Regions from separate parts of the Pontibacter sp. HJ8 genome, predicted to be linked through region 3. Evidence: riboswitches for the same ligand, from Rfam matches in the RefSeq annotation. Region 3 holds a riboswitch; each other region holds the start of a gene.
The links. Region 3 has a riboswitch for S-adenosylmethionine ahead of OB13_RS20235 (phosphoadenylyl-sulfate reductase). Riboswitches for the same ligand answer to the same signal wherever they lie in the genome.
Positions count from the first base shown of each region.

Region 1: another riboswitch for S-adenosylmethionine. It lies ahead of OB13_RS01005 (O-acetylhomoserine aminocarboxypropyltransferase/cysteine synthase family protein); the one in region 3 lies ahead of OB13_RS20235 (phosphoadenylyl-sulfate reductase).
Region 2: another riboswitch for S-adenosylmethionine. It lies ahead of OB13_RS11410 (SusC/RagA family TonB-linked outer membrane protein); the one in region 3 lies ahead of OB13_RS20235 (phosphoadenylyl-sulfate reductase).

Region 1 covers NZ_JSYF01000018.1:18,609-28,263, forward strand. The annotation lists gene OB13_RS00975 (T9SS type A sorting domain-containing protein) at 1-993, shown strand, start outside; gene OB13_RS00980 (aspartate kinase) at 1,138-2,469, shown strand; gene lysA (diaminopimelate decarboxylase) at 2,462-3,607, shown strand; gene OB13_RS00990 (hypothetical protein) at 3,699-4,274, opposite strand; gene OB13_RS00995 (homoserine dehydrogenase) at 4,631-5,887, opposite strand; gene OB13_RS01000 (homoserine O-acetyltransferase family protein) at 5,868-6,926, opposite strand; gene OB13_RS01005 (O-acetylhomoserine aminocarboxypropyltransferase/cysteine synthase family protein) at 6,931-8,259, opposite strand; SAM riboswitch class I at 8,537-8,640, opposite strand; partial or broken gene OB13_RS01010 (SDR family oxidoreductase) at 8,908-9,655, shown strand, end outside.
Region 2 covers NZ_JSYF01000243.1:1,156-10,810, forward strand. The annotation lists gene OB13_RS11405 (M14 family metallopeptidase) at 1-1,917, opposite strand, end outside; SAM riboswitch class I at 2,225-2,324, opposite strand; SAM riboswitch class I at 2,613-2,716, shown strand; gene OB13_RS11410 (SusC/RagA family TonB-linked outer membrane protein) at 3,157-6,168, shown strand; gene OB13_RS11415 (RagB/SusD family nutrient uptake outer membrane protein) at 6,252-7,613, shown strand; gene OB13_RS11420 (Na+/H+ antiporter NhaC family protein) at 7,707-9,041, shown strand; gene OB13_RS11425 (threonine synthase) at 9,202-9,655, opposite strand, start outside.
Region 3 covers NZ_JSYF01000627.1:20,453-30,107, forward strand. The annotation lists gene OB13_RS20210 (TSUP family transporter) at 1-1,398, shown strand, start outside; gene OB13_RS20215 (trans-sulfuration enzyme family protein) at 1,468-2,634, shown strand; gene OB13_RS20220 (OsmC family protein) at 2,724-3,137, opposite strand; gene OB13_RS20225 (sulfate adenylyltransferase subunit 1) at 3,240-4,493, opposite strand; gene cysD (sulfate adenylyltransferase subunit CysD) at 4,495-5,403, opposite strand; gene OB13_RS20235 (phosphoadenylyl-sulfate reductase) at 5,411-6,196, opposite strand; SAM riboswitch class I at 6,548-6,649, opposite strand; gene OB13_RS20240 (hypothetical protein) at 6,753-7,472, opposite strand; gene hpf (ribosome hibernation-promoting factor, HPF/YfiA family) at 7,789-8,094, shown strand; gene OB13_RS20250 (SDR family NAD(P)-dependent oxidoreductase) at 8,188-8,970, shown strand; gene OB13_RS20255 (DsbA family protein) at 9,081-9,655, shown strand, end outside.

The DNA.
Region 1 (9,655 bases), on a different contig from region 3:
CTATTTGCAGACCCTAACAATCCTACTACTTCTATCAGCGGACTGGTTTCCGGGGAGTATGTTTTTGAATGGTCTGTAACCACTTCCTGTGGTGGAACTGCCACTCCGCCTGTTATGGATCGGGTCACGGTTACGGTTAACTGTGAAGCAACTTATGTGATTGCTCCTCCCAAGTTCCGGGATGAGTACGTTCCGGGTGATGCCCTTGCTACAGCCGTGGATCCGGATGGAGGTGTGGTAGCAGCCATCCTGCTAGGTGGAGCAGTTCCTCCGGGAGTTGCGCTGAACCCGACCAATGGTAACCTTACCGTGACACGACCGGAATTGCTGCGGACCGGTATGTATGAGCTGAGTGTCCGGCTGACAGACCGCTTCGGTGACCAGACGGACCTCACGATCACGCTTGTCATCTCGGAAGATTCACCGATCATTGTACCACTGCCGGTAGAACTGGTTTACTTTACGGCTACTGTGCGGGATAACCAGGTAACGCTGCAATGGCTCACCGCATCGGAGCAGAACAACGACCGGTTTGAAATTGAGCGCAGCAGCGATGCGAAGTCTTTCGAGAAGGTGGGAACCGTAAAAGGTATAGGCAACTCCAGCGTGGAGAACAGGTATGCGTTCCAGGACAAAGCTCCGGTCAACGGAACCGTTTATTACAGGCTGAAGCAAGTGGACCTTGACGGAGCCTTCGCCTACAGCAAAGTAATTGCTGTATCGGCAAAAGGACTGGCCAGCGAACTTACCACGCAGGTATACCCGAACCCGTTCACCGACATTATCAAGGTGACACTTACGGCGCCTCAGACCCAGCAGGCAGAACTCTTCCTCTTTGACATAAACGGCAAACAGGTGCTGCGTAAGACACTCGAACTGGAGGCAGGTGCCAATGCCCTGGAACTGTCACTGCAGCAACTCAACTCAGGCATGTATATTCTGAAGATCGTAGGCAGTGGCATGGAGTCCACGACCAAGATCATTAAGAACTAAGCCATACCTATACCTTCAAAGCAAAAGCGGCGGCCCGGAAAGGCTGCCGCTTTTTTGTTGCATAAAATGCAATCACCCTGATGTTTCTATCAGGAAACTCTGCACTTTTCATTAATTTTGCTGGAATTATAAAAATCTTACTTCATGAAAGTTCTAAAGTTCGGAGGGACCTCCGTAGGTTCAGCCGCAAGAATGAAAGCGGTGGCTGACCTGATCCATGACGGGGAGCCTAAAATCGTGGTGCTCTCGGCGATGTCGGGTACTACCAACCAGCTGGTACAAATAGCGGAGAAGCTATACCAGAATGACAACCAGGAAGCGAATGCGCTGATCAATGCGCTGCATGATACCTATAAACAGGTCGTAGAAGTACTCTACACCACCGAAGATAAAAAGAAACAGGCCCTGGAGCTGCTACATAATCATTTCGATCACATACGTTCCTTCACACTCGACCTCTTTACCATTTATGAAGAGCGCGCTGTGCTGGCACAGGGTGAACTCCTGTCTACTGCTCTGTTCCAGTTTTTCCTCGAAGAGCAGGCTATACCTTCTGTGCTGCTGCCCGCCCTCAACTTTATGAAGATAGATGAGAACGAAGAGCCGGACACGGACTACATCGCCAAAAACCTGAAGGCTGAACTGGAAAAGTACCCGGGTGCTACCCTCTTCATTACGCAGGGGTACATCTGCCGCAATGCTTTCGGGGAAGTGGATAACCTGAAGCGGGGTGGCTCCGACTACTCTGCATCCCTGATCGGTGCTGCCGCTGACGCATCTGAAATCCAGATATGGACCGACATTGATGGCATGCACAACAACGATCCGCGGATTGTAAAGAATACGTTCCCGATTGCGGAATTGTCTTTTGATGAAGCGGCAGAGCTGGCTTACTTTGGGGCAAAGATCCTGCACCCTTCCAGCGTATTGCCTGCCAAGCAGAAGAACATTCCGGTGCGCCTGCTCAATACCATGCAGCCGGATGCGCACGGCACCACCATCTCCTCTAAGAGCAGCGGTGGCAGCATCAAAGCGGTGGCTGCAAAAGACGGCATCACGGCGATCAAGATCAAATCGGGCCGCATGTTGCTGGCCTATGGTTTCCTGCGCAGTGTGTTTGAAGTGTTCGAACGGTATAAGACGCCGATCGACATGATCACGACATCGGAAGTAGCGGTGTCGATCACGATCGATAATCCAAAGTTCCTGAACGAGATTGTACAGGAGCTGGAGGAATTTGGCCAGGTAGAAGTGGATGAAGACCAAAGCATTATTTGTGTAGTCGGTGACTTTATCGCAGCGCGCAGCGGCTCCGGCCTCAAGATATTCGAATCGTTGAAAGACATTCCGCTCCGCATGATCTCCTACGGCGGAAGCAAGAACAACATCAGCGTTTTGATCAACTCAACCGATAAGGAAAAAGCCCTGATCTTACTGAATGACGGCATTTTTGAAAGGAGCACAAACCATGCTTAATCTATCCCTACAGGAGCTGCAGCAGCATGCCACTCCCTTCTATGTATACGACCTCAACCTGCTGCGCCAGACATTGCAAAAGGCAAAACTAGAAGCCGACAGGTATAACTTTCATGTGCACTATGCCCTGAAGGCCAATACCAACGGCCCGGTGCTGGACGAAGTGCGCCGGGTAGCTTTTGGTGCTGATTGCGTAAGTGGCAATGAAGTAAAGTGTGCGATCGAAAACGGCTTTAAGCCGGAGCACGTGGTTTTTGCCGGCGTGGGCAAATCGGACGCCGAGATCAACTATGCGCTCGATCAGGACATCTTTTGCTTTAACTGCGAGTCAAGTCACGAACTCCTCGTGCTGAATGAATTGGCAGAGGCAAAGGGCAAGACAGCACGCATCGCGCTGCGCATCAACCCGAACGTAAATGCCAATACGCACAAGTACATCACCACGGGCCTGGAAGAAAACAAGTTTGGCATCAACGCCTGGGAACTGCCGGAAGTAGTGGCGCTGCTCAAAACACTGCCGCACCTGTCGCTGATTGGCCTGCATTTCCACATCGGTTCTCAGATCACCGATCTGTCTGCTTTCCGGAATCTGTGCACCCGGGTCAATGAATTTCAGGACTGGTTCCAGTCGCATAACCTGCAGCTGGAGCACATCAACGTAGGCGGTGGACTGGGCGTGGATTACTACAACCCGGAGCAACAGCCTATACCTGATTTTGAAGCTTATTTTGCTTTGTTCAACCAGTTTCTGGAACTGCGCCCCGGCCAGCAGGTACATTTTGAACTGGGCAGGGCACTGGTAGCGCAAAGCGGTTCGCTTATTTCTAAGGTTCTCTACATCAAAAAAGGCGTAACGACCAACTTCGCCATTCTGGATGCCGGCATGACCGAACTCATCAGACCCGCGCTCTACCAGTCGTATCACAAAATAGAGAACCTCACCAGTACCGCAGCAGAAGAACGCTATGATGTGGTAGGCCCTATCTGTGAATCGTCGGACTGCTTTGGGAAGGCCGTGGTACTTCCGGAAACAAGCCGGGGCGACCTGATGGCCATTCGCACGGCCGGTGCCTATGGCGAGGTCATGGCCTCCGCTTATAACCTGCGCGACCGTGTCGCGGCTGTCTACATGAGTTAGACCTGAAAGTATACCTATAAAAAAAGCCCCTGTTCCGGTATCAGAACAGGGGCTTTTTTTATATAAACATCAATGAAACTATGGCAAGGTGTTACAGATCCAGCGATACCACAAAATCAGGTTCTGCTTGTTTTACGGCCGGCTGCTCCTGAAAGAAATTGGCCATTTCCAAGGCATTCCCGCGGGAGTTCTTATCGGCCCGCAGCACAAAGGTATTGTCATCCAAAGCGGTGACGATCACTGTTTTGGTGGCATTCGCCAGACGTTTTACGATCAGCTCGGCCTGTTGCTGCCCGCTTATAGTAACCAGAAACTCGTTGGATATACCCCGTAATTGAACCATGCCATCCTCCTCTGTCAAAAAATAAGGGGCTGCATAGGCTATGTTAGGGTCCAGTTGCAATTGCCGGATCGCCTGCCCGACCTGCTTGCAGTTCAGGCCCTCCACCAGTTTCACCGGGTACATCCTGGCGGAATTAGTTCGTACCGGCTGGCCGAGCTCTTCTATAAAACCATACCCTGCAGCGGCCGCTACGGCTTGTTCGTGGGTATATTCGTCCGGGAAAGAAACCAGGATCATTTTGCTGTAAATGGATCCCAAAGCTTTCGGCTGACCAGCAGCCTGGTAACTGTACGCTCCGCAGGGAGCACCATCTGCTATCTGCAAAGGATTCAGAAGACCCGGGTCAAAACGCACGTTGCGTATCGGAGATGCAGTGTCGTTCCTACAGGAAGAAAATATGATTATTAGAAGCAGATAGCCAAGCCAGGGTATATAAGTTTTCATTGCCGTCAGTATTACGTATCGTCCATAATTATTCTTTGTACGACTGTAATAACAGAAGAGCCATAAATATCAATCTTATTTATATAGATATTTTACAGCCCATCTACTAAACCCTGACAGGTAGCTATTTACTGATTTTGCATATTCAATAGATGCAATTTTAAAATCAAATAATTAAAAATATTTAAATAGCATTATTTTAACAATTTCGAAATTTCTATTTTTTGTTCCGGCGGTCACGACACGAAGGCCGCCGCCGGGCTGGCATCCAGCTGCAGGACATCTTCCAATGGGACTGATTGTGGAATGAGTGCAACAAATATGTTGTTTTGCTTGATCAGCTCCTGCTGCTGAAAAACCTCCTGCGGTTTCACCCGGACTACTACCTGTCCGGGTACCTCCATGCTGTACACTTCCAGCGGACGAAGCTGCTGCAACAGGGACTTCAGCTGCTGCTCCGGGCCCTGCAGGAGCAAGGTAACGGCATCTGCTGCCATCACAGCAGCCGGGGAGTTCACACAAAGCTTCGGATAGGTATAGCGGTATCCGCGAAGTGCGGCGGTCACATCAGCCCAGACAGCGGAACCCGTCGGATGGCTGCCTGCTCCGCGGCCTTTCAGAAACTGTTGCCCTGCAAATCGGGCATTTATTTCTACCCCATTGAACTCCGCCTCCACTGCATGCAGCGCATCATCAGCGGTCACAAATGTTGGGATTACCTGCAGCGACACATTGCCTTCCTGGTCCGGTTTTATGGTGGCTACCAGTTTTATCTTGGCTCCCAGCGAAGCCGCCAACTCTACCACTTCCGGGGTGATGTGGCTGATGCCGAAGTGCAGCACCTGGTCCGGGTGCACCAGCAGGCCATAGGCATGTGCTGCCAGGATGCAGAGCTTGTTGAGAGCGTCTATACCTTCTACGTCCAGGGCAGGATCCGCTTCTGCAAAGCCCAGGGCCTGGGCCTGCTGCAGCGCCGAGGCGTAGGTGCCGCCTTCATTCTGCAATTTGCTCAGGATGTAGTTGGAGGAGCCGTTGAGTATACCCCGCACTTCCAGCAGCGGCTCAGCGCCATAATAGGCCTCCAGCGTGCGCAGGATCGGGATGCTGCCGCAAACGGATGCTTCGTAGAGCAAAACACCGCCATAGCGCTGCTGCAGCTGAATCAGCTCCGGCAGGTTTTCGGCAATCATCTTCTTATTGGCTGACACAACCGTTCTGCCCTGCAGCAGCGCCTGCCGCACAATGAGCAGGGCCTCTTCCGGGTCACTGATCAGCTCTGCCAAAATATCGAGTGACTTGTCCTGCAGCAGCTCCTGCACATCGTAAGTAAAGGCAGCCGTTGGCAGCGTGCGCGGTTTCTCTTTGTCCTTCACGCAGATACGACCTACTTCCAGCCCGAGGTGTTTGTTTGCCTCTACCACATCATAAAGTCCCTGTCCCACGCAGCCAAACCCGATGATGCCGATGCGCTTCTTAAATTTCTGTATTTTCATAGTGTACTATTCTTACTGGATCTGTACTGTAAAACTCGTTAATAGCCCGGCTAAGCTGCTCTGTCTCTACCAGGAAGCCATCATGCCCGTAGCAGGAATGTAGAAGAGCAAAGCTGGAGCTGGGCACCTGTTGGTGCAAAAAGCGCTGCTCCTCCACCGGAAAGAGCAGGTCTGTATCCACTCCCACAAAAAGGCATCGGGCTGCCACATGCCCCAGGGCTTTGGACACGCCTCCCCTGCCCCTGCCGATGTGGTGCGAATCCATCGCTTTGGAAAGCAGCCAGTAGGTATAGGCATTGAAACGTTTTGTCAGCTTCTCGCCCTGGTATACCTGGTAAGAGGCCGCCCGGAAGTTGTCAGTGATGCTGTTGCCGGGCTCCTGCTGCGATGCCTCATAGCAGCTGTAGTGCCTGTAAGAAAGCATGGCGATAGCACGGGCCGTTTTCAACCCCTCCAGCCCCGCTTCCCCGGAGTTACTGCTCCAGCTCGGGTCCTGCCGAATGGCCATGCGCTGGCTCTCGTTAAATGCGATACCCCAGGCAGAGTGGCGCGCATTGGAGGCCACGTGTACCAGACGCTGAAAAACTTTTGGCTTCAGCACCGCCCACTCCAGCGCCTGTTGCCCGCCCAGCGAGCCTCCAATCAGGGTATGCACCTGCTCCAGCCCCAGTTCCTGCCGCAGCAAATCAAAAGCCTGCACAATGTCCCGGTTGGTGAGTTGCGGAAAGCTGTGGTAAAAGGGTTGCAGCGTTTTCGGGTTAACTGACAAAGGCCCGGTCGAGCCGTAGCAGCCGCCCAGCGTATTGGCACAAACTATAAACCAGTCAGCAGGATCATACAACTTGCCTTCGCCGAACAGACCGCTCCACCAATCGGTGAAGTCAGCGTTTCCGGTAAGGGCATGGCATACCCATACCACGTTGTTCCGCTCCTTGTTCAGGTGGCCATAGGTGGTATAGGCGAGTTTGAAGCCGGGCAGTATAGCGCCCGACTCCAGCTCAAAAGCCTGCTGATAATAAAAATCTAAATGAGTTGGCATTCTGTTACTGTAAAACGGGTTCTGATTGACCTTGTCGCACGCTGGCAAAAGCATGTTCGAGGTCAGCTTTGATGTCGTCGATATATTCTATGCCGGCAGATAAACGGAGTAAGGTGGGTTCTACGCCGGCGTTTGCCTGTTCCTGCTCCGATAACTGCTGATGCGTGGTGGATGCCGGGTGTATGATGAGGGTTTTGGCGTCGCCTACGTTAGCGAGGTGGCTGACCAGTTGCAGGCTGTTGACAAATGTTTCTGCCTGTTTCTTATCGCCCTTCAGCTTGAAAGACAGCACACCACCATAGCCCCGCTTGAGGTACTTTTTAGCCAGCTCGTGGTATTTGCTGGATGGCAGGCCCGGGTAGTTCACGCTTTCCACCTGCTCGTGCTGCTCCAACCACTCGGCCAGTATCTGCGCATTCTGCACCGTGCGCTCTACCCGCAGCGAAAGCGTCTCCAGCCCCTGTAACAGAAGGAACGAGTTGAAAGGACTGATGGCAGGACCGAAATCCCGTAAACCTTCTACCCTGGCCCGGATTGAAAAGGCGATGTTCCCGAAAGGACCATCGGCACCGAATACTTCCCAGAAGTTAAGCCCGTGATACCCTTCGGATGGTTCGGAGAATTGCGGAAACTTGCCGTTGCCCCAGTTGAAATTACCACCATCCACGATTACGCCGCCTATGCTGGTGCCATGGCCGCCGATCCACTTGGTAGCGGACTCCACCACCACGTTGGCTCCATGCTCCAGCGGACGGAAGAGGTAACCGCCGGCACCGAAGGTATTGTCCACCACCAGCGGAATATTGTGCGCACTTGCCAGCGCAGCGATGGCCTCAAAATCCGGAACATTGAAGCGCGGGTTGCCAATCGTTTCCACATAAATAGCTTTGGTATTTTCGTCGATCCGCTTGGCGTAGCTTTCCACTTCATCATTCTCTGCGAAACGTGTTTCGATACCGAGTCGCTTAAAGGACACTTTGAACTGGTTAAAGCTCCCGCCATAGAGATTGCTGGAGGAAACAAAATTGTCACCGGCCTGCAGAATATTGAAAAGTGCGATGAACTGAGCCGCCTGTCCGGACGCCACTGCTACGGCTGCCACACCACCTTCCAGGGCCGCGATGCGCTTTTCGAACACATCCGTCGTGGGATTCATGATGCGGGTATAGATGTTGCCGAACTCTTTCAGGGCAAACAGGTTCGCACCATGCTCGGCATCCTTGAAAGCGTAAGAGGAGGTCTGGTAGATAGGAACTGCGCGTGAGCGGGTTGTCGGGTCTATTTCCTGGCCGGCGTGCAGCTGTAACGTGTCGAAATGAAATGGAGTTGCCATAGTGGTTCTGATTTGAGATAAATGATAGATTAGATTAGCTTGTCTGAGACAAGAATTAAGAGATTGCGACATGACCTATCGCTACAGGCAATGCCAGTGGCTTAGCAGAAATGCAGCAGGGTGAGTGGAGGTTTGCGTGCTAGCAACAGCAACAACACATGCGCATAGCGTTACACATGAGAGCATGTGCTGCGGCATGGGTAGAAACAGGCAGATAGGCTGCCGGTAATGATAAAAATGACTGAGCTGGTTTAATTCCCTTTTTCATACTGTTATCAATTTATAGTCTTCCGAACATCCGGAATCAGGAATTAGCACCTTGCCTGGTGGCTGGTTGCTAGCGCTTCACAGAGCCTGTCTCTCCGCGCTTCTTTATAAATCAATACCCCTCGGGATATCTGACTTGATGGTTGCAATATTAGGGAGCGATTTTAGTAAATCCAAACTTCTATTGAATTAAATTTCAATTTTTCGAATAAATTTAAAAATATGCTACTGTATACCAAGCCTTTACAAAACAGGAATTTTCACAAGCTATACCTTGTGGTAACATCCCCTGTAACAGATAAACTTGCAGCACCGGAACATAAGTAAGGCCCGGCTGTTCTCAACAGTAAACCATAATCGAAAACAAACAAACCAGCAGCAATGAAGATACTCCTGACAGGCGCAAACGGCTATATAGGCAAACGACTACTGCCTGTGCTGGTTGAGCACAAGCATGAAGTGGTATGCCTCGTGCGGGATCCGCGCCGCTTTGTGGTAGCCGATAGCCTGAAGGAAAAAGTACAAGTGGTAAAAGGCGACCTGTTAAAGCCCGATACACTCGAAGGACTGCCAAAAGACATTGATGCGGCGTACTACCTAGTACATTCGATGGGCGCAGGCAACGTCGATTTCATGGAGGCAGAGCACGCATCGGCTGTCCATTTTGTAGCCTACCTGAACCGCACCACTGCCCGGCAGATCGTATACCTGAGCGGCATTGCCAACGATGCCCAGCTCTCCAGGCACCTGGCGTCGCGGCTGCAGGTAGAAGACGTGCTGGACCGGGCAAAAGCTTCTCTGACGGTGTTGCGGGCAGCCATCATCATCGGCTCCGGCAGCGCGTCTTTCGAGATCATCCGCGACCTGGTAGAGAAACTGCCGGTAATGATCACTCCCCGATGGCTGTATTCCAGGTGCCAGCCTATTGCCATACGGGATGTGGTCTTTTACCTGACTGAGGTACTCGACAGGCCGGATTGCTACGGGCGTCGCTTCGAGATCGGCGGACCCGATGTACTTACCTACAAGCAGATGCTGGAGCAACTGGCCCGGTTCCGGAACCTGAAGCGGCGCATCTATACCTTGCCCATACTCACACCCAAACTGTCGTCTTACTGGCTCTACTTTG
Region 2 (9,655 bases), on a different contig from region 3:
TACTTCGCCGGCTTCATAGGAGGTAATGCCCTGGCCCGTGAGCAGCAGCGCCTCCGGCTTGCGCAGCGTCTGGATGTTGTTGCTGCCCAGGTCGATGCCTTTCGCGCTCAGGCCGGTTTTCACCGATTCAAAGCCGATCTGTTTTTTCTGCGCTACTTCTGTTATCACTTTATACAGGGAGTCCGAAGAGATCTTTTGCGAAGCCACCGGAATGGTCACCGTACCCGGCTGGTAAGCTTTAGGCCCGGATGCCGTGGTGGCCGTGAACGGCTTGAAAACCGTCTGCGTGATCACGCCTTTGTCCTGTAACAGGTATAGCGCGCCGGCCGCGTTGTAGTCGGCCCAGTCGAGCAGGTAGGCGTAGTGGCTTTGCGCCGGCACAAGTGGAGTTACGGGTGCCAGTTCGGTAACACGTTTGCCCAAGGCACCTTTCGACTTCAGGCCGGCGTGCGGCAGGTTGTAGGCCAGCGCCAGCGTCCAGGTAGAAGCGTCGTAAAACACGCTGTCGTCAAACTCTTTTGTTTTGGCAAAGATCGACTCCACCAGGCGGTACTGCGGCTGCTCGGTCGGCACCACATACGCTTTGCCTTTCTCGAACTGCTGGCCGTCTACACGTTGGGATTTCTCCAGCTCGTATACTTCGATGCGGTGGTCGAGCAGCAGCTTGGTGAATTTGCGCAGGCGTGTGGCGTCGTAGTTTTCGCCGTACACGTAGGCCCGCACGCCGTTTTTGCGCCCGTCGGTCAGAGCCGACTGGTAGAACTCGCGCTGGTGCTTGAGCAGCGTCTCGCGGTTTTCCACAGAAGCTTTTACCGTGGCCAAACCGGTGGCCAGGTGGTTGCGGATGGTGAAAGCGAAGGTGAGTACCCCCAGCGAGTTCTCCTGCTTGTTGCCACGCGAGCTGGCCTGCTCGAAGGTGATGCCCACGCCGCCCTGAAAATCCGGATAGGTAGAGCCGTAGCCCGGGTAAATGTTGTCGTACTGCTCTTTGGTGAAGTATAGCGAGCCCAGCTCGTCCAGCGCCTCGGCGTGGTACTTGGCCAGCAGCACGTTCAGCCCGTCGTAGGTGCTGCGCGGGATCAGCCGGTTTTCCGAACTATAGGGTTTGCTCGGCTCGAAGTAATAGGTCGAGTTGGTACCCATCTCGTGAAAGTCGATGAACACGTTGGGCAGCCACTTGTGGTAAAACTCCATGCGGTTGCGACTCTCCACGTGCGCCAGCGGCAGCCAGTCGCGGTTCAGGTCAAACCAGTAGTGGTTGCCGCGGCCGCCCGGCCATACTTCGTTGTGCTCGCGGTCCGCCGGGTCGCTCACGGCCGGGTTGCCCTGGTGCATGCTCACCCAGTTGGTGTGGCGGTCGCGGCCGTCCGGGTTCAGCGCCGGGTCGATGAACACCACCGATTCCTTCAGGTAGCGTTGCGTTTCCGGATCCTGGTTGGCCGTCAAGTAATAGGCCGTGAGCATGGACACTTCGGTGCTCGATGACTCGTTGCCGTGCACGTTGTAGCCCAGGTGCACCAGCACCGGCATGTTCGCCAGCGCAGGCGCTGCCTTGGCTGGGCTGGCCAGCTGCAGGTGCTCCTGCCGGATCTGCTCCAGGCGGCCGTGGTTTTCCGGTGAGGTGATGGTGGCAATGACCTGCGGACGGTGCTCGTAGGTATAGCCGATGGTTTCGAAGCTCACTTTGTCGGACACGCGGTCGAGTTCCTGCAGGTAGGCCACCACACGGTCGTAGCGGGTTTGCCGCTCGCCGATGCCGTAGCCCAGGAACTGCTCGGGAGTGGGAATTTTGGGATTAAAGTTTTTCGTTTTAGGGAAGTAATAACTGTTCTGCGCCAGCAGCGGCAGCGCAACAAGTCCCCATAAGGCGAGGGTGAAGAGAAGCCTCCAAGCAGGCTTCCGGGTGTTGAAATGCATAGGAATGTAAGGTATGGATGAAAGAAAGACCAGGCGTAGAAGCCTTGTCCGAATAAGCAAATGAAGGGGCTAGTGCTGCAGCAGGCAGGCGCGGAAGGAGCAGGCAGAAAGCCTGCAAATGCAACCAGACGTTCCTCGTCCTGCAAGGCAGGAGGCCGAAGGTGACGCGCCGCGACAACTGGCAGGTGCCAAAGCCACAGGTTTACCTGCTACAACAGCAGGAAAGCGCGAACGAGGTGATGCTCAGAAAAGTGGTGAAGAAACCGGTGCGACCTGGATTGGCGCTGAAAGGTGTTTGCATGAGGAAAACTTATAGGTCCCAAAACTGGGCAGGAAGTAGCACCTGGTTACTCAACTGGTTGCTAGAGGGTCGCGGAGCCTGCTCTCTCACCTCTTCGGTATAAATTCGTTGCAAAGGTATACTCACCGTATCCTGATTTGCAAATATTATTTTTCATTCACCTTTTGCTGCCTCTTCCTAAGGTCTCGAAGCGCCCTCTTCTACTGGCAAATAACATCCTGTGAAAACGGCTAAAATTCGGGCACAGCGTCCAATGCAAAGCATTTTGTGTTTTACAAAGCCGTCTTCCCAAGTATAGCCAAACAGGATGTTTTAATTTTTGAACGAAAATATTTTTTACAAAAAGCTTGCATCACTAAAAATCCTGCCCTTACCTTTGCAGCATCTTTATCAAGATTTATAAAGAAGAGGGAAGAGAGCAGGCTCCGCGAACCTCTAGCAACCAGCAGTCATACTGAAAAGGTGCTAACTCCTGCCCAGTTTTGGGACATATAAATTGTACGCATGAACTCACAGCACACAAAACCAGCATTCTCGACAACCGTCTTATCATTCGAAGCAGCGCCCGCTGCCCTGATGTGTAGTTCTAGCTGTTGTTGTTAATCCGCAACCATTTCCCTGTTTACAGCTAAAAACACCCCGCCGGTGTAGCAGCTTCTCTGTATTCTTTTTTCAACCCATTTTTTTAATCTTGTTTTGAACATGGGCAATTCTCTACCCCAGTTACCGCCGTGCCTTTATGCGCTGGCCAATGCTTTCCGGAAGTTCTTTTCTTCCTGCTTAACTCCTGTTCCTGCTTACCAGCGAATGCGCATGTGCAGCTGTTGTTGCTAACACAAGAGTTGCACTAATACCATAAATCACTTTTTATACTTTCCCCTGACTGCAGACACACCAATTGCAGCACAGGATTACTTTGTCCACTTTTTAAAGATAAAATGCAAACACCTATCATAACTAAACTCGCGCGGCTGCTGTTTTCGCTGGGCCTCCTGCTGGCCTTCAGCAGCAGCGCGCTGGCACAAGGCGCCTTAACACAGGGCGTTGTAAAAGACGCCAAAACCGGCCAACCCCTGATCGGCGCCCGCGTGCAGATCAAAGGCACCGACAAAGGCACCGTAACCGGTGTGGACGGCAGCTTCAACCTGCCCGTAGAAAACGGCCAGACGCTCATCATTTCGAGCCTGGGCTATACCTTAAAAGAAGTAAAAGCAGACGGTCAACCCATCACGGTAGCCTTGCAGGAAGATGCCAAAGCCCTGGAAGAAGTGGTGGTGGTCGGCTACGGCACGCAATCGCAGAAGGCGATATCCAGCGCCGTGACCTCGGTTAACCCGCAGGAACTGAAAGGTATACCGGCGCCATCGCCGGACCAGCTCTTGCAGGGCAAGGCGTCGGGTGTGCAGATTTCGGCAGCCAGCGGCACGCCGGGCGGCGGCATCTTTGTGCGCATCCGCGGCAACACCTCCATCAACGCCAGCAACGAGCCTCTCTACGTGGTAGACGGCGTGTTCATCAACAACCAGTCGCTTTCGGGCCTGAGTCTGGGCGGGCAAACGACCAACCCGCTGGCCGACCTGAACCCGGCAGACATCGAAAGCATCGAAATTCTGAAAGACGCGAACGCTACGGCGATCTACGGTGCTCGCGGTGCCAACGGCGTGGTGCTCATCACCACCAAGCGCGGCAAAGCGAATGCCGGCACGCGCATCAATTTCCAGACCTACTTCGGGGTAGCGAAAGCGCCGAAGATCTATGAAACCGTGAATGCGCAGCAGGAAGCGGAACTCATCAATGAAACGCACCTCAACGACGGCGGCAGCCTGGCAACCCTTCCGTTCCGCTCGAGAAGCGAAGGCGGCTTTGGTTTACCGACAGAGCAGACGACCTACTCCCGCATCCCGGATGTGTTCCAGACGGCTACCACGCAGAGCTACGATCTGTCGGCCTCGGGTGGTGGCGAGTCCAACCGCTTCTTTTTGGGCGGGGGCTACTTTAAGCAGGAAGGCATCGTGAAGCCGGCCGAGTTCGAGCGTTTCAGCGGCCGTTTCAATTACGACCACCTGGTAAACAAGCGCCTGACCATCGGTACCAGCACCTCCGTGGCCTACAGCAAGCGCAACCAGAGCCGCAACGACGACAGCGCCCAAGGCGTGATCAACTCGGCTTTGTACGTGCCGACCTATTTGCCTGTGTTTAACCAGGACGGCAGCTACGCCCGCCACTCCATCTTCGACAACCACCTGGCCCTGATCGACAACCTCAACATCCAGGGCGAAAGCAGCCGCCTGATCTCCAACCTCTACGGCGAGTACGAGATCCTGAGCGGGCTTACTTTTAAGTCGAATTGGAGCATCGACTACAACGCCTATTCCGACAAAGTATACAACAACACCCAGATCAGCGTGGGCTTACCGGCTGGTAACGCCAGCCGCAGCGAGAGCAAGATGGTAACGCTCATCAACGAGCAGTTGCTGACCTACAACAAGCGCTTTGGCAACGACCATTTCCTCAACGTGATCCTGGGCAACACCGTGCAGCAGACCAAGTATAACACGCTTTCGCTTACCGGCCGCAACTTCCCGAGCGACAACTTCCAGGAAATTGCTTCATCTTCGCTGCAAACGGCTTCGACCAACTCGAGCCAGAACGGGCTGATCTCGTTCTTCTCCCGCGCCGGCTATACCTTCAAAGACAGGTATAGCATCGACGGCAGCGTGCGGGCCGACGCCTCTTCGCGTTTCGGCGCGTCCAACCGCTGGGGCGTGTTCCCGTCGTTGGGCGCTTCCTGGATCGTTTCCGAAGAAGCCTTTGCCCAGGACCTGCCGTTCGATCTGATCAAGCTGCGCGCCAACATCGGCGTGACCGGTAACCAGAACGGGATCAACGACTTTGCTTCACTCGGATTATGGAGAGCAGGCCGCAACTACGAAGGGCTGCCCGGCATCAGCCACCAGCAACTGGCCAACCCGGACCTGAAGTGGGAAACCACGCGCCAGTGGAACATCGGCCTGGACCTGGGACTATTAGAGAACCGCCTGAAACTGGAAGCCAACTACTATAACAAGTATACCAAAGACCTGCTGCTGGAAGTACCAGTGGCCGCAAAAACAGGCTTCTCGAGCGTGTTTGAAAACCTGGGCGAGATCAGCAACAAAGGCGTGGAATTGAACATTACCTCCACCAACATCGAACGTGATGATTTCTCCTGGACCACCAGCCTCAACATCGCCCGCAACGTGAACAAGATCGAAAAGCTGCCGATCCCGGTCAACCAGCACTCCCGCGACTGGATCCGGATGGAAGAAGGCGGTTCAGTGTATGATTTCTGGGTGTACAAGCAGCTGTACGTGGACCCGCAAACCGGCGACGCCGTGTATGACGATGTCGACAACAACGGTAGCATTACGGTAGCCGACCGCCAAATCGTGGCCAATGCATCTCCGGACTTTTTCGGTGGCCTGAACAACACGGTGCGCTACAAGGATTTTGATCTGGGCGCCCTGTTTTACGGTGAGTATGGCAACGAGATACTGAACCTGAACCGCTTCTTTATGGAGCACGGCGGCACACGCAACGGTTCGATCTCCTACCTGCCGGGCCAGCTCGACCGCTGGCAGCAGCCGGGCGATGTGACCGACATGCCACGCATGACCAGAAAAGGCAACAACTATACCTTGTCAAGCAGCCGCTTTATCGAGGACGGTTCGTTCCTGCGCCTGCGCTCGGTAACGCTGGGCTACACGGTGCCTTCGGCCGCCCTGAGCAAGTATAAAATTTCGAGCCTGCGCGTGTACGTATCGGGCACCAACCTCTGGACCCTGACCAACTATAGCGGCCTCGATCCGGAAGTGAACGTAGCCGGCAACAACCAGAACGTACGCGGCATCGACCACGCCGTAGTACCGCAGCCCCGCTCGTTCCAGGCAGGTTTAAATGTTTCTTTCTAAAAAAGACACAAGTAGCAAGACGTTAGACACAGGACTTTCTCCGAAGCTTACGGATGCGACAGAGTCTCTTAATTTTTACAACAATGAAGAAGATATTCACCAACTATAAAACACTTGCACTGGCTCTTTTGGTATCGCTCTCGGGCTGCGACAACATCCTGGAGCCGGAGCCGCGGCTGGACGTTTCCACCGCCCAAGCCATCACCGACAAACGCAGTGCGGAAGCCGCCCTGCTGGGTGCTTACAGCGAGCTGCAGAGCAACAACTATTATGGCTTCGAATACCCGGCATTGGCGTATTTGTCTGCCGACGAAGTGGACTGGTCGGGTTCCTACAACTTTTACCAGCAGTTTGATTTGAACGCCATACCTGCCGAGAACAGCTCCATCAAATCGGTGTGGAGCCAGATCTACCGGGTGATCAACGTATCGAACAACCTCATCGACAAGGTACCCGCCATCGAGGACCGCAACCTGACCGAGGCGCAGCGCCAGAAGCTCCTGGGTGAAGCCTACTTCCTGCGCGCCCTCTCATACTTCGACCTGGGCCGCGCCTGGGGTGGCGTACCGCTGGTGCTAAAGCCAACTGTTGACAAGAACAGTGGCGCAGGCATCAAGCGCGCTACCTTGCAGCAAACCTACGAGCAGGTGCTCGCCGACCTGGAGCAGGCAGAGACCTTGCTGCCTTCGCTCACTTCCCGCGGCAGGGCCTCAAAGGAAGCGGTTTGGGCTTTGAAAGCCAGGTTATACCTCTACCAGCAAAACTGGACCAAAGCCGAGGAGTACAGCACGCTCGTGATCAGCAGCGGCAAGGCTAGTCTGGTACAACCGTATAGCGCCTTTTACACCGGCAAGCTGACCAACGAGAGCATCCTGGAACTGGTGTACGACAACTCCGACCGCAACTCGCACGCCAACTACTGGCTGACCAGCAGCAAAGGCGGCCGTTATGAGTGGAAGCCTTCTGCCGCCATCATACAAGACCTGCGCAACCCGCAGGTAGGTGGCTCCCGAAGTGCCATTCTGGGCTCGCAGGTAGACAATGGCAAGGAAACCGTGTACGGACAGAAGTATAGCAAGATTGGCACAGGCGAAGACGGTGCTTTTGTACTTCGTATTGCCGAACAATACCTGATCCGCGCGGAAGCCAGGCTGAAGCAAAGCAACCTGCCGGGCGGCCTTGCTGACCTGAACGAGGTACGCAAAAGATCAGATCTTTCTCCGTTACTCGCACTTGACCTGAACGCTGCGTTGCTGGCCGTGGAGCAGGAGCGGGAAGTAGAACTGGCCTTTGAAGGACACCGCTGGTATGACCTGATCCGAACCGGCCGGGCCGAAACGGTGTTAGGTATCAGCGACAAGAATAAATTCCTTTATCCAATACCAAATAGTGAGATTCTGGCAGATCCGGATTTAGGGCCGGAAGACCAGAACCCGGGCTACTAATCTTTTTGTTACCATTGGCCGAAGGTGGCGCACCGGCAGTCGTAGGGCTGCTGGAGTCACCTTCGGCTTCTTATATTCATTTAATCACCTTGCATGAACCAGATTGACAGGAGTGGGGGCATTGCCCTGATTCCGTTTTTGATTTTCGTACTTACTTTCTTAGGGGCAGGCATCCTGCTCAACGACTTTTATGCCCTTCCATCGCCTGTGGCGGTAGGCGTCGGCATTATTTCCGCATTCTTTATCTTGAAGGGATCCGTTCAAGCCAAAGTGGAGGCCCTTATACGCGGCTGCGGTGATTCCAAAATTATCACCATGTGCCTCATATACCTGCTGGCAGGTGCTTTTGCTGCCGTTTCCAAAGCAGTAGGAGGGGTAGATGCCACAGTCAGCTTAGGGCTCAGCCTGGTGCCGGTGCAGTACCTTGCGTTAGGAATTTTCTTACTGGCCGTTTTCCTCTTAACTGCCACGGGCACTTCAGTGGGATGTATCGTTGCGCTGGGACCGATCGCCGTGGGACTGGCAGAGCAGAGCGATACTTCTATGCCCCTGATGCTAGGTTCCCTGCTGGGCGGCGCTATGTTCGGCGACAACCTTTCTTTTATTTCAGATACTACCATTGCCGCCACACAGACCCAGGAGTGCAGCATGAAAGACAAGTTCCGGGTAAATTTGCTCATTGCCGGGCCTGCCGCACTCCTCACCATACTGCTGCTGCTTGTAGCAGGGCATGAGCCCGGGGCAAGCTCTGCGGCTGCAGCCTTACCAGCCAATTTTTCCTTCTGGCAACTGGTGCCATACCTGCTGGTAATTGTACTGGCTGTGGTGGGAGTAGATGTATTTGTGGTATTGACGATCGGTACAATTGCCTCTGGCGTGGTAGGACTGTCGCAGGGTAGCCTGGAACTGCTGGGATTCAGCCAGCAGGTGTACGAAGGCTTCACTTCCATGACGGAGATTTTCCTGCTTTCGATGCTCACCGGTGGCCTGGCCGAGATGGTGCGTGAGGCGGGCGGAATTCAATTTTTGCTCGAGAAGGTGAGCGGCTCCATCAACGGAAAGCGTTCGGCGCAGCAAGGTATAAGCGCACTGGTGGCGGGTACCAACGCGGCCATCGCCAATAACACTGTTTCTATTGTGGTGACAGGGCCTGTAGCCCGCGACATCAGCCGTACCTATGGGGTCGACAAGCGAAAGTCGGCAGCTCTGCTGGATATTTACTCTTGTATTGTGCAGGGCTTGCTGCCATACGGCGCCCAGATACTGATTATGCTAAGCTATACCAATGGCAGTGTTTCTTTTGTGGATGTGTGGGCCAACGCCTGGTACTTGTATCTGCTGCTGTTTTTCAGCCAACTGGCCATCTTCACGCCATTTGTGGACCGTTACATCAGCAAACAACCGGCTGCTGCCCGCGTAGCAGCTTAAGATTACGCGTTTAAGATTTCACTTTTAGCCAAATGAAAAACCCCACTGGTATGTGCCGGTGGGGTTTTTTGCTTTTAGGCCGGTGGAGGGGCTAATTTAATACTCTGTGTTTGTGAAGTGGTGGTTAACCGATTTAGGTGTATCGTTCTTTTATACTTTCTTAGAAGATATCCAGGTTCTCCATGTATTTCTGGCCCGAGCCGGTGTTAAGCAACAGAATCTGCTCGTCAGGGGTAATACAACCTGTGTCCAGCAGTTTTCGGGCTGCCATCCAGACGGCTGCTCCCTCCGGTGCTACAAAAAGCCCTTCTCTGGCACCTAATTCCCGCAGCCCGGTAATCATTTCTTCATCCGTGATGCTGATCGCGGATCCTCCGGACTCCTGCAATGTTTGCAGCATGAGCGGTTCCCCGAGCGGACGTGGTACGGCCAGTCCGTTGGCGATAGTAGGTTTGCCCACGTAGTTCTGGGCATTGGGCTGCCTGCCATAGAAAGTCTCGACCAGTGGCTGGCAATTGGCGGCCTGTACGGCTACCATGCGGGGTAGCTGTACCGTAGGCTCCAGCCAGCCGAGCTGCTGCATTTCTCTGAACGCTTTCCAGATGCCGATCAGC
Region 3 (9,655 bases):
GGGCTGGAAAAACTGTCGGCCATTCTCCGGAACAGCCCGGGGGCAGCCATCACTTTGGTAGCCCCCGAGATACGGGATGAGATTTATACCTTAGCCGAGCAGCATCCGAACCTGACGCTCTGCCTGCGCGGGTTTGAGGAAGCTGACCTGCCAGGAAAAGATATCGTGCTGATCGCTACGAATGAAAAGCCCCTGAACAAAGCTATCCGGGACCTGGCGCGGGTACACAAAATACTGGTCAACGTAGCCGATACGCCACAGGAATGTGACTTTTATCTGGGCTCCATTGTGCAAAAGGGAAGCCTGAAGCTGGCAATTTCGACCAACGGAAAATCTCCCACGGTAGCCAAACGGGTGAAGGAGGTGCTGCACGATACCCTGCCGGGAGAGTTGGAGCAGGTGCTGGCCAATCTGACGAAGATACGCGCTACCCTGGCAGGCGATTTTTCGGACAAGGTACGGAAGCTCGACGAGATCACGCAGGTGCTGGTAAGTCCGCAGCAGCCGGCAAAGAAGCGGAAGCGCTTTCATGTGAAACGGACCCTGATCTATACCCTGGCCGCTCTTGCCCTGATGGTGACGGGCCACCTCTTGTTCAGCTATATTCCCTTCGAAGTCTGGGGCAAACTGGCCTGGGAAGTAGCCGCGCAGGTTGATTCGGAGATTCTGATCTTTATTCTGGCAGGTTTTGTAGCGCAGCTGATCGATGGTGCCCTGGGGATGGCCTATGGCGTCAGCGCCACAACATTCCTGCTCAGCTTCGGCATATCGCCGGTAGCGGCAAGTGCCAGCGTGCACGCTTCCGAGATCTTCACTTCCGGGGTTTCCGGGCTGATGCACCTTAGGTTCGGGAACGTAAACAGCAAGCTCTTCAAATCCCTTGTGCTGCCGGGTGTGGTAGGGGCTATCATCGGGGCGTACCTGCTTTACAATCTCGAGGAATATCTCTTTATCATCAAACCTTTGATAGCCTGTTATACCTTGGTACTGGGGCTGCTGATACTGAAAAAAGCGCTGGTGAAACGGGTGAAGAAAAAGCCGGTGCGAAACATTGCTCCTCTGGCTACCATGGGTGGCCTGCTCGACGCCATCGGCGGAGGCGGCTGGGGACCTATCGTTTCTTCTACGCTGATTGCCAAAGGCCGCAGCCCGATGTATACCATTGGTTCGGTGAACCTGGCGGAGTTCTTTGTATCGGTAGCCAGTTCGGTTACCTTTATCACACTGATCGGGCTCACGCACTGGCAGATCATACTGGGTCTGGTACTGGGCGGTATGATCGCAGCCCCTATCGGAGCATTGCTGGCCCGGCGCCTGCCCGTCAAAACCATGATGGTGTTTGTAGGTATAGTCGTGATCATCGTCAGCCTGCGCCTGATTGTGATGGCTGTAGTTTAAAACAAAACCTCAATCCCGGCGGCAGCGTCTGCGGGCGCTGCTGCCTTCATACAACAGCTCAAAAAAATAATGTCTACGAACGAAACCAACGCTATCCGGCTGCAGGCCCCGAAGTCGCACAACCGGGAGCATTCAGTCCCACTATACCTGACGTCCAGCTACGTTTTTGAAAGCGCCGAGCAGGCCCGTGCCGTGTTTGCGGAAGAAGAAGAAGGAAATGTGTACTCGCGCTACTCCAACCCCAATGTGGATGAGCTCTTAACCAAAATGTGTTACCTCGAAAAAGCGGAGGAGGGGATTGCCTTTGCTTCCGGTATGGGGGCCGTGTTTGCCAGCCTGGCCGCCCTGCTCAGGTCCGGCGATCATGTGCTGGCCTGCCGCTCTGTTTTCGGCTCCACCCACCAGCTTCTTACCAACATCTTGCCCAAGTGGGGCATTTCGCATTCCTATGCCGATGCTGCTAAGCCCGATGAGTGGGAGAAACTGATCACGCCGGCGACAAAGCTGATCCTGATCGAAACGCCTTCCAACCCGGGGCTGGAGCTCATCGACCTGGAGTGGCTCGGGGAGCTCAAGCGCAGACACAACCTGATCCTGGTAGTCGACAACTGCTTTGCCACGCCCATTCTGCAAAACCCGGTTGATTACGGCACGGATATCGTAGTTCATTCTGCCACCAAGTATATTGACGGGCAGGGACGCGTGCTGGGAGGTATAGCCGTAGGACGCAAAGACCTGATCGCAGAGATCCGGTATTTCTCACGCCATACCGGTCCTGCCATGTCTGCCTTCAATGCCTGGGTGCTGTCCAAGAGCCTGGAGACACTCCAGTTGCGTGTGGAAAAGCATTGTGAAAACGCCCTGAAGCTGGCCCAGGCGCTGGAAGGAAATGCCGCGCTGGAGCAGGTGCGCTATCCGTTCCTGGCGTCTTTCCCGCAGTACGAACTGGCCAAACGGCAAATGCGGCAGGGAGGCGGCATCATCACCATTACGGTCAGAGGTGGTTACGAAGCAGCCAGGCGATTTATTGATAACCTGCAGCTGGTGAGCATCAGTGCCAATCTCGGGGATACCCGCACCATCGTGACGCATCCGGCATCCACCACGCATTCGAAGCTGACCGAGCAGGAGCGCCAGGCGACCGGCATCACCCCCGGGCTGGTGCGTATATCGGTCGGGCTGGAGAATGTAGGGGATGTAATAGCAGATGTACAGCAGGCACTGGCTCAGGTATAGCCAAGGTAGGTATAGGATCAGCTCAAAACCAAACAGGCCGCTTTTACGAATGCAGGAGCGGCCTGTTTGGTTCTGGTAGTCAGTAGGTGTTACACCAGCTCGAAGGAGTGGGTGATCGTAGCTGTTTTGTAAAGGATAGCGGCCACCGAGCAGTACTTTTCCAGTGAGAGGGCAATGGCCTTGCTCACTTTCTCTTCGTCGAGTTGTCCGCCCAGTATAAAGTGGATGTGGATGTTGCTGAAGAGGTTGAACTCCTCCACCTTCTGCCGCTCAGCGCTTACCTTGATGTCAAAACGCTCCAGTGGCTGGCGTTGCTTTTTGAGGATCAGGATAATGTCGATGGCGCTGCAGCCCCCCAGGCCCATGAGCAGGAGCTCCATGGGGCGTGCGCCGGCATTGTGCCCGCCTATCTCCGAGGCGCCGTCTATATTCACGGCTACGCCGGCGGCACCTTTTGCTTCAAAGTGAAAATCCTGATCTATTCTGGTTAGGTTAATTTCCATGCGATGGTCTTGGTTTCTAAAGTTCGAAAATAAAAAAGGAATCCCCCACCTGCAAGTTTTACCGGGCGGGTGGGGGATTTTGCTTGAAGGGGATCAATAAAATCAGTCTGCCAGTTCTGCTACCATGCCGGCACCTACGGTGGCAAATGACGTTTCCTCCACCAGTATAAAACCCCCGTTGGAGCGGTTTTGGTCATAGGTATCGAGCAGGAGCGGAGAAGCTGTTCTGATCAGTACCCGGCAAATGTCGTTGAGCTGTACCTGGTCAATGTCTTCCAGGTGGTCAAGGGTGTTTACATCCACTTTGTACTGGATTTCCTTGACCACGCTTCGTACTTCGGCGGCATTGTGGCGGAGCAACAGCCTGGCACCCGGCTTGAGGGGCTTGTTGTGCATCCAGCATACGAGCGCCTCAAATTCCTGTACAGGTTCGGGCTGGTTCTCCTGTTTCACAATCACGTCGCCCCGGCTGATATCCAGTTCGTCTTCCAACTGCACCACTACCGACATAGGCGCAAACGCTTCCTCCAGTTCTGCGCCTGCAATCTCAACCGACTTGATCACGGAATGCTGACCGGATGGCAGCACGCTTATTTTATCGCCTTTGCGATAGGTGCCGCTGATCACTTTGCCGGCATAGCCCCGGTAGTCGTGGTACTCGGCCGTGAGCGGACGGATAACGTACTGCACCGGAAAACGGGCGGTCTCCAGGTTAAAGTCTGCCGAAACCGGTACTTCCTCCAGGTGCTGCAGCAGGCTTGGTCCGGTATACCAGGGCATCGCGTCAGAGCCATCCACAATGTTGTCGCCTTTCAGGGCGCTCACCGGTATAAACGAAATGGCTTTCGCGTTCAGTTTCCCGGCAAACCGGGTATAGTCTGCCACGATCTCCTTGTAGATAGCTTCGTCATAGCCCACCAGGTCCATCTTGTTGATGCAGATGACCAGATGCGGTATACCCAGCAGCGAGGAAATGATGGAGTGACGGCGGGTCTGCTCCTGCACGCCTTTGCGGGCATCTACCAGGATAATGGCCAGGTTAGAGTTCGAGGCGCCGGTGACCATGTTGCGGGTATACTGGATGTGCCCCGGTGCATCCGCTATGATAAATTTGCGCTTATCGGTGTTGAAGTACTTATAGGCCACATCGATGGTGATGCCCTGCTCGCGTTCCGCCTTCAGGCCATCCGTCAGCAGCGAAAGGTCTATATCCCCGTCCTCGTTGACACGACCGGAGCTTTCAATGGCTTCCAGCTGGTCGAGGTAGATCTGTTTGGTGTCGTAGAGCATCCGGCCAATGAGGGTGCTTTTGCCGTCGTCCACATTGCCGGCGGTTATAAATCGTAATATATCCATGTTAAAAATATCCTCCTTTCTTACGGTCTTCCATCGCCGTTTCCGACATTTTGTCGTCGATGCGGGTAGCACCACGTTCACTTAGTTTTGACTCCAGGATCTCGGCTATCACGCTGTCCGTGTCATAGGCCACCGACTCAACCGCAGCGGTACAGGTCATATCGCCTACCGTGCGGAAGCGTACTTTCCGTGTCACCACCACGTCTTCCGGATCACGGTAAATAAAGTTGGAGGTCGCCATCAGCTTACCATCCCGTATGAGGCATTCCCGCTCATGGGTATAGTATATTTCCGGCAAGGCGATGTTCTCCCGCCGGATGTAGTTCCACACGTCGAGCTCGGTCCAGTTGCTGATCGGGAACACGCGCACGTTTTCCCCTTTCTGGATATGGCCGTTGTAGATGTTCCACAATTCAGGGCGTTGGCGCTTGGGGTCCCACTGGCCGAACTCATCCCGCACCGAAAAGATGCGCTCCTTGGCGCGGGCCTTTTCCTCGTCGCGGCGTGCACCGCCGATGCAGGCGTCAAAGCCAAACTCCTCAATGGTTTCCAGCAAGGTATAGGTTTGCAGTCCGTTGCGGCTGGCATAGCGGCCGGTCGGCTCCGACAGGTTTTGTTTCCGGATGGTGTCCTCTACCTGGCGCACAATCAGTTTTTCGCCCAGGCGCCCGGCCAGTTCGTCCCGGTAGCGGATGGCTTCCGGAAAGTTGTGCCCGGTATCAATGTGCACCAGCGGAAAAGGAAATTTGCCCGGCCGGAAAGCCTTTTCAGCCAGGCGTACCAGGGTGATGGAATCTTTGCCCCCGGAAAAGAGCAGGGCAGGCTTTTGGAACTGTCCTGCTACCTCACGCATGATGTGAATGGCCTCTGCCTCCAGCTGGTCCAGGTAATTAAGGTATCTTGTGTTCATATAGCTGTTACTGAATTGCTTCTTTGCTTGGTGATGGAAAACTGACTGCTTCTTCAGCCGGGTGGTTTTCCGGTTGATGTGTGTGCAGGCCGCATTCTTTTTTGGAGCTGTCTTCCCACCACCAGCGGCCGGAGCGGAAGTTTTCGCCTTCGGCTATCGCCCGGGTGCAGGGGGCGCAGCCAATGCTGACAAAGCCTTTGTCGTGCAGCGGATTGTAGGGCACCTGCAAGTACTTTACCGCCTCGCGTACTTCTTCCAGCGTCCAGTGAAGCAGCGGGTTATACTTGATCACCCCGAAGCCCGGATCCCACTCGAGCAGTTGCATCCCCTGCCGGTTGTCCGACTGCTCGGCCCGGAGGCCGGTGATCCAGAGCTGCACGCCCTGCAGGGCCCGCTTCAGAGGCTCCACCTTGCGCACGTAGCAACACGCTTTGCGGTCTTCCAGAGAGTTATAAAAGCTGAGCGGGCCCTTGGCATTGACCAATTGCTCTACCGCGTCGTGTTTGGGAAAGTAGATTTCCATCTTCCGGCCGTAGCGCTCATTGGTGCGGTTGAGCAAGGCATAGCTTTCATTAAAAAGCCGGCCCGTATCGAGGGTGAATACCCGCACCGGCAGCCCGTCCGAAAAAATATAGTGGGTGATCAACTGGTCTTCTATACCCAGGCTGGAGGAGAAGGCGATGCTGCCCTCAAATTCAGTTGCCAGGAAGTGCAGCCCTTCCGGTACTGATTTGCCTTCCAGGGCTGCAGACAACGCAGGTAGCCTGGATTCTAAAGTGAGTAACTGACTCATGTAAGCAATGTTAAATTATGGAAAGATTTTCCCCTGCCTGCTCTCAGCTATACCTGTGCGCCTCACATGGAGCCAGCCATGGAAACCCCATACAGCGAAACACGATGCTGTAAGCCCCCGGTCAGGAGGCTAGGTATAGGAAAAACAGCTGAAGGGATCATCCGCAGGTCAGAGCCGTTGCGGAAATTAGAGAGAGATGTGATGTATTAGCACATGCAACAGCAACAACAGCTTAGCGCTTTTTGCTGAGAATCTGGCATTGTAAAAACAGAAGAATGGATGAGGCAGGTAGTAGCACTACGAGCAGGATCCTGGGTTGATGTGGAAATAACAGTTTGCATAATGCTTTTGAATTTATCTATCCCGACAATTCGGGTTAGGATTTGGCACCTGCCTAGAGGGTGGTTGCCAGAGGGTCACGGAGCCTAGTCTCTCGCCTCTTCTTTATAAATTATTTCTGTTTCCGTACAAACAGTACAGTTACCGAAGTACAATATTATCGATTAATTCAATCAATCGATAAGGAAATGTGCAAAATGTTTTGGCAACGCTGTCTTTAAGCTGCCAGCGTTGCCACGTATTTGACCAGCGAGCGCTTGGCAATAGGCAGCAGCGCACTCTCCAGGGGGCAGGGCACTTTGGCAACCACCACGAAGGTAGCAGGGTTGGGGAGTTCCTGATTTTCCTTCACCAGCTGTACTTTGAGGTTCTCGTGCGTCTGGGTCAGGCCGCGGCGTACGGTCCGGAGCAGCTGCGTGTGGATGCCCCTGTACTTCTCATACGTGTTCTCAAATACCGTGATGCGGTAACCGTATACCTGCGTTTCCTTGCCCGGGAAAGCATCCAGGAAAAGGTAACCCTCATCAAAATACATGGGCGTGATTCCTACCGGGTTGACCTCCAGGTGCTTTTCGATGAAGTTATACAACTCCTTGCCTTCCTCCACCGCGTTTACAAACAGGGGAGCGGCAAACTGGATGATCTCCTCGATCTGCTGCATGGTTTCATCGTCTTCCACGATTTTCTCATACACCAGTTCGAGCTTCTCGAAGTCGGCCCGGGTGATGCGTTGCGGAAAGGCTTCATACACCAGTTTTTTGTGCGCTTTTACCTGCTGCAGGTTCCGGTAGTGCAGGATGAGATCGGAGAAAACAGGGTAGAGGCGCTGCTGCCCGAACTCAGCCCGGGCGGACTGCAGGTAAGACAGCAGCAGGTATTTTTTATATTCAAAATCGATAAGGCCTTCCGTCAGCCAGTTGATGGGTAGCTTTTGCATAGGCGTCCTGTATTAGCTGTTGTGAGCGCTTCACTGATACTAAGTTGTGTGATAATTTCCGGATAGGTAATCAGGCTGCCCGGCTATACCTGCCGGGCGGCCTGATTACCTAAAAAACGAAGAATCTGAGGGAGATGTTACTCCTTTGTGTGTGAGAGCCGGTTTGGATGTTGCTATACCTGCTGCTGCGAAGTTTGCCGTGGCTGGCTAACCTTCGCGTATACCTTTCGTTTAAAATCAGAGGTGCAGAAAAGAGGTGCAATTGCCGCCACAGGGTGATGGCCTCATTTCATCCATCCTTAAACCAATAAAAGAGATGAACTATACAGAGAACTTTGAAGGGATAAAAATAGATGTACAGGCAGTAGACATTACGATTTCGGATGATCTGCAGCTAAACGTGCGCAACGCCATCACGAAGCTGAAGCGCCACGCCAAAAAGATCGACTCGGTGGATGTATACTTCAAAGAAGAAGCCAACCAGTCGACTGATTCGAAGAAAGTAAGTATGCGCGTAGGTATACCGGGTAATGACGTATTTGCCGAGGATACCGGAGATAACTGGTATGAGCAATTGAAGAACGTAGAAGAGAAGCTCAGACGCCAGCTCGAGAAAAGATAAATCCGCAACGCATGTTGTACCCTCAAACCCGCTGCATCACCCGGTATACCCGGTCTTGCAGCGGGTTTGCTGGTTAACCCGGAAAAATAACGTATGTCGGAGACTTATTACAAGAACAAAAGCATTCTCATTACCGGCGGGGCGCAGGGGATCGGTCTGGGTATGGCCGAAGCGTTTGCCAGGGCCAAAGCAACTGTCGTGATCACCGATCAGGACGAAGAAGCAGGGCAGGAGGCACTGGAGCGGCTCCGGGCGCAGGACCTGCAGGCGGTGTTTATACCGTGTGATGTGGCGCAGGAGGCACAGGTACAAAACCTGCTGGAGAAGGTAGGGGAGAAATATCCACAGCTGGATGTGCTCATCAACAATGCCGGCATCAGCGATCCTTTCCAGGGGGCGCTGGACGAGCTGCAGCTGGCGGACTTTGACCGGATGCTGGCCGTGAATCTGCGGGGGCCTTTGCTTTGTGCCAGGTATGCGCTGCCGCTGCTCCGCAAAGCGGCTCATCCGGCCATCCTGAACATCACGTCTACGCGGGCTTTTATGTCAGAACCGGATACCTTTGCTTATACCGCTTCCAAAGGAGGGCTCGAAGCCCTGACGCATGCGCTGGCCGTGAGTCTGGCAGCCGACCGCATACGGGTGAATGCCCTTGCTCCGGGCTGGATCGAGACCGGCCCCTGGCAGAAAGAGAGCGGGCGCTACGAACCCAACCACACAAAAGAGGACAAAGCGCAACACCCGGCGGGGCGCGTCGGTATACCCGGAGATATTGCAGCGGCTGCTTTGTTTCTGTGTTCCAACCAGGCAGGGTTTATCACAGGGCAGCACCTGGTCATCGACGGAGGTATGACAGTGAAAATGATTTACAACTAAAATTGAATATTCCCAACTATTACACGCTTCGTGCGGTAAACTAGAAGCAACTATTTTTGCCTATGGTGAACAGTCCTTATAACCCGGTTTTGCTTTACGTAACAGATCCAATGTGTGCGTGGTGCTATGGCTTTACGCATGTGATCAGGCGTTTAAGAGCCCTCTGGCATGGCCGCCTGACGGTAGAGGTGATAGCCGGAGGGCTCAACCCCTATGCGCAGGAGCCGATCACACGAGAGGAAAAAGAACGGCTGGCCGTCAGCTGGCACCGGGTACAGGAACGTACCAGCCTGCCTTTCAATTACGGACTGTTTCTCAACAGGGAATTTGTTTACAATACCGAGCCCGCTGCCCGTGCCCTGCACGTCGTGCGCCGGCTCCGGCCAGCCCTTTCGCTGGAAGTACTACGCGCGCTCCATTCTGCTTTTTATGCCGATGGCCTTAACTTAACGGATCCGCTGGTGCTTGCCCAGGTGATACGACCTTTCGGGATCAAAGAAAACCTGTTTTTTACGCTCTTCGAGGCAGAGGACCTGATAGAAGAGACAGAAAAGGAGTTTGAATTCGCACAAATGATCGGTGTCACCAACTTTCCCAGCGTTTTTGTAGAAGGAGGTATGGGGCCCGAATTGCTGGTGAAAGGTTTCTGCCAACTGGATGAACTGGAAGGCCGCCTGCTCCAGCA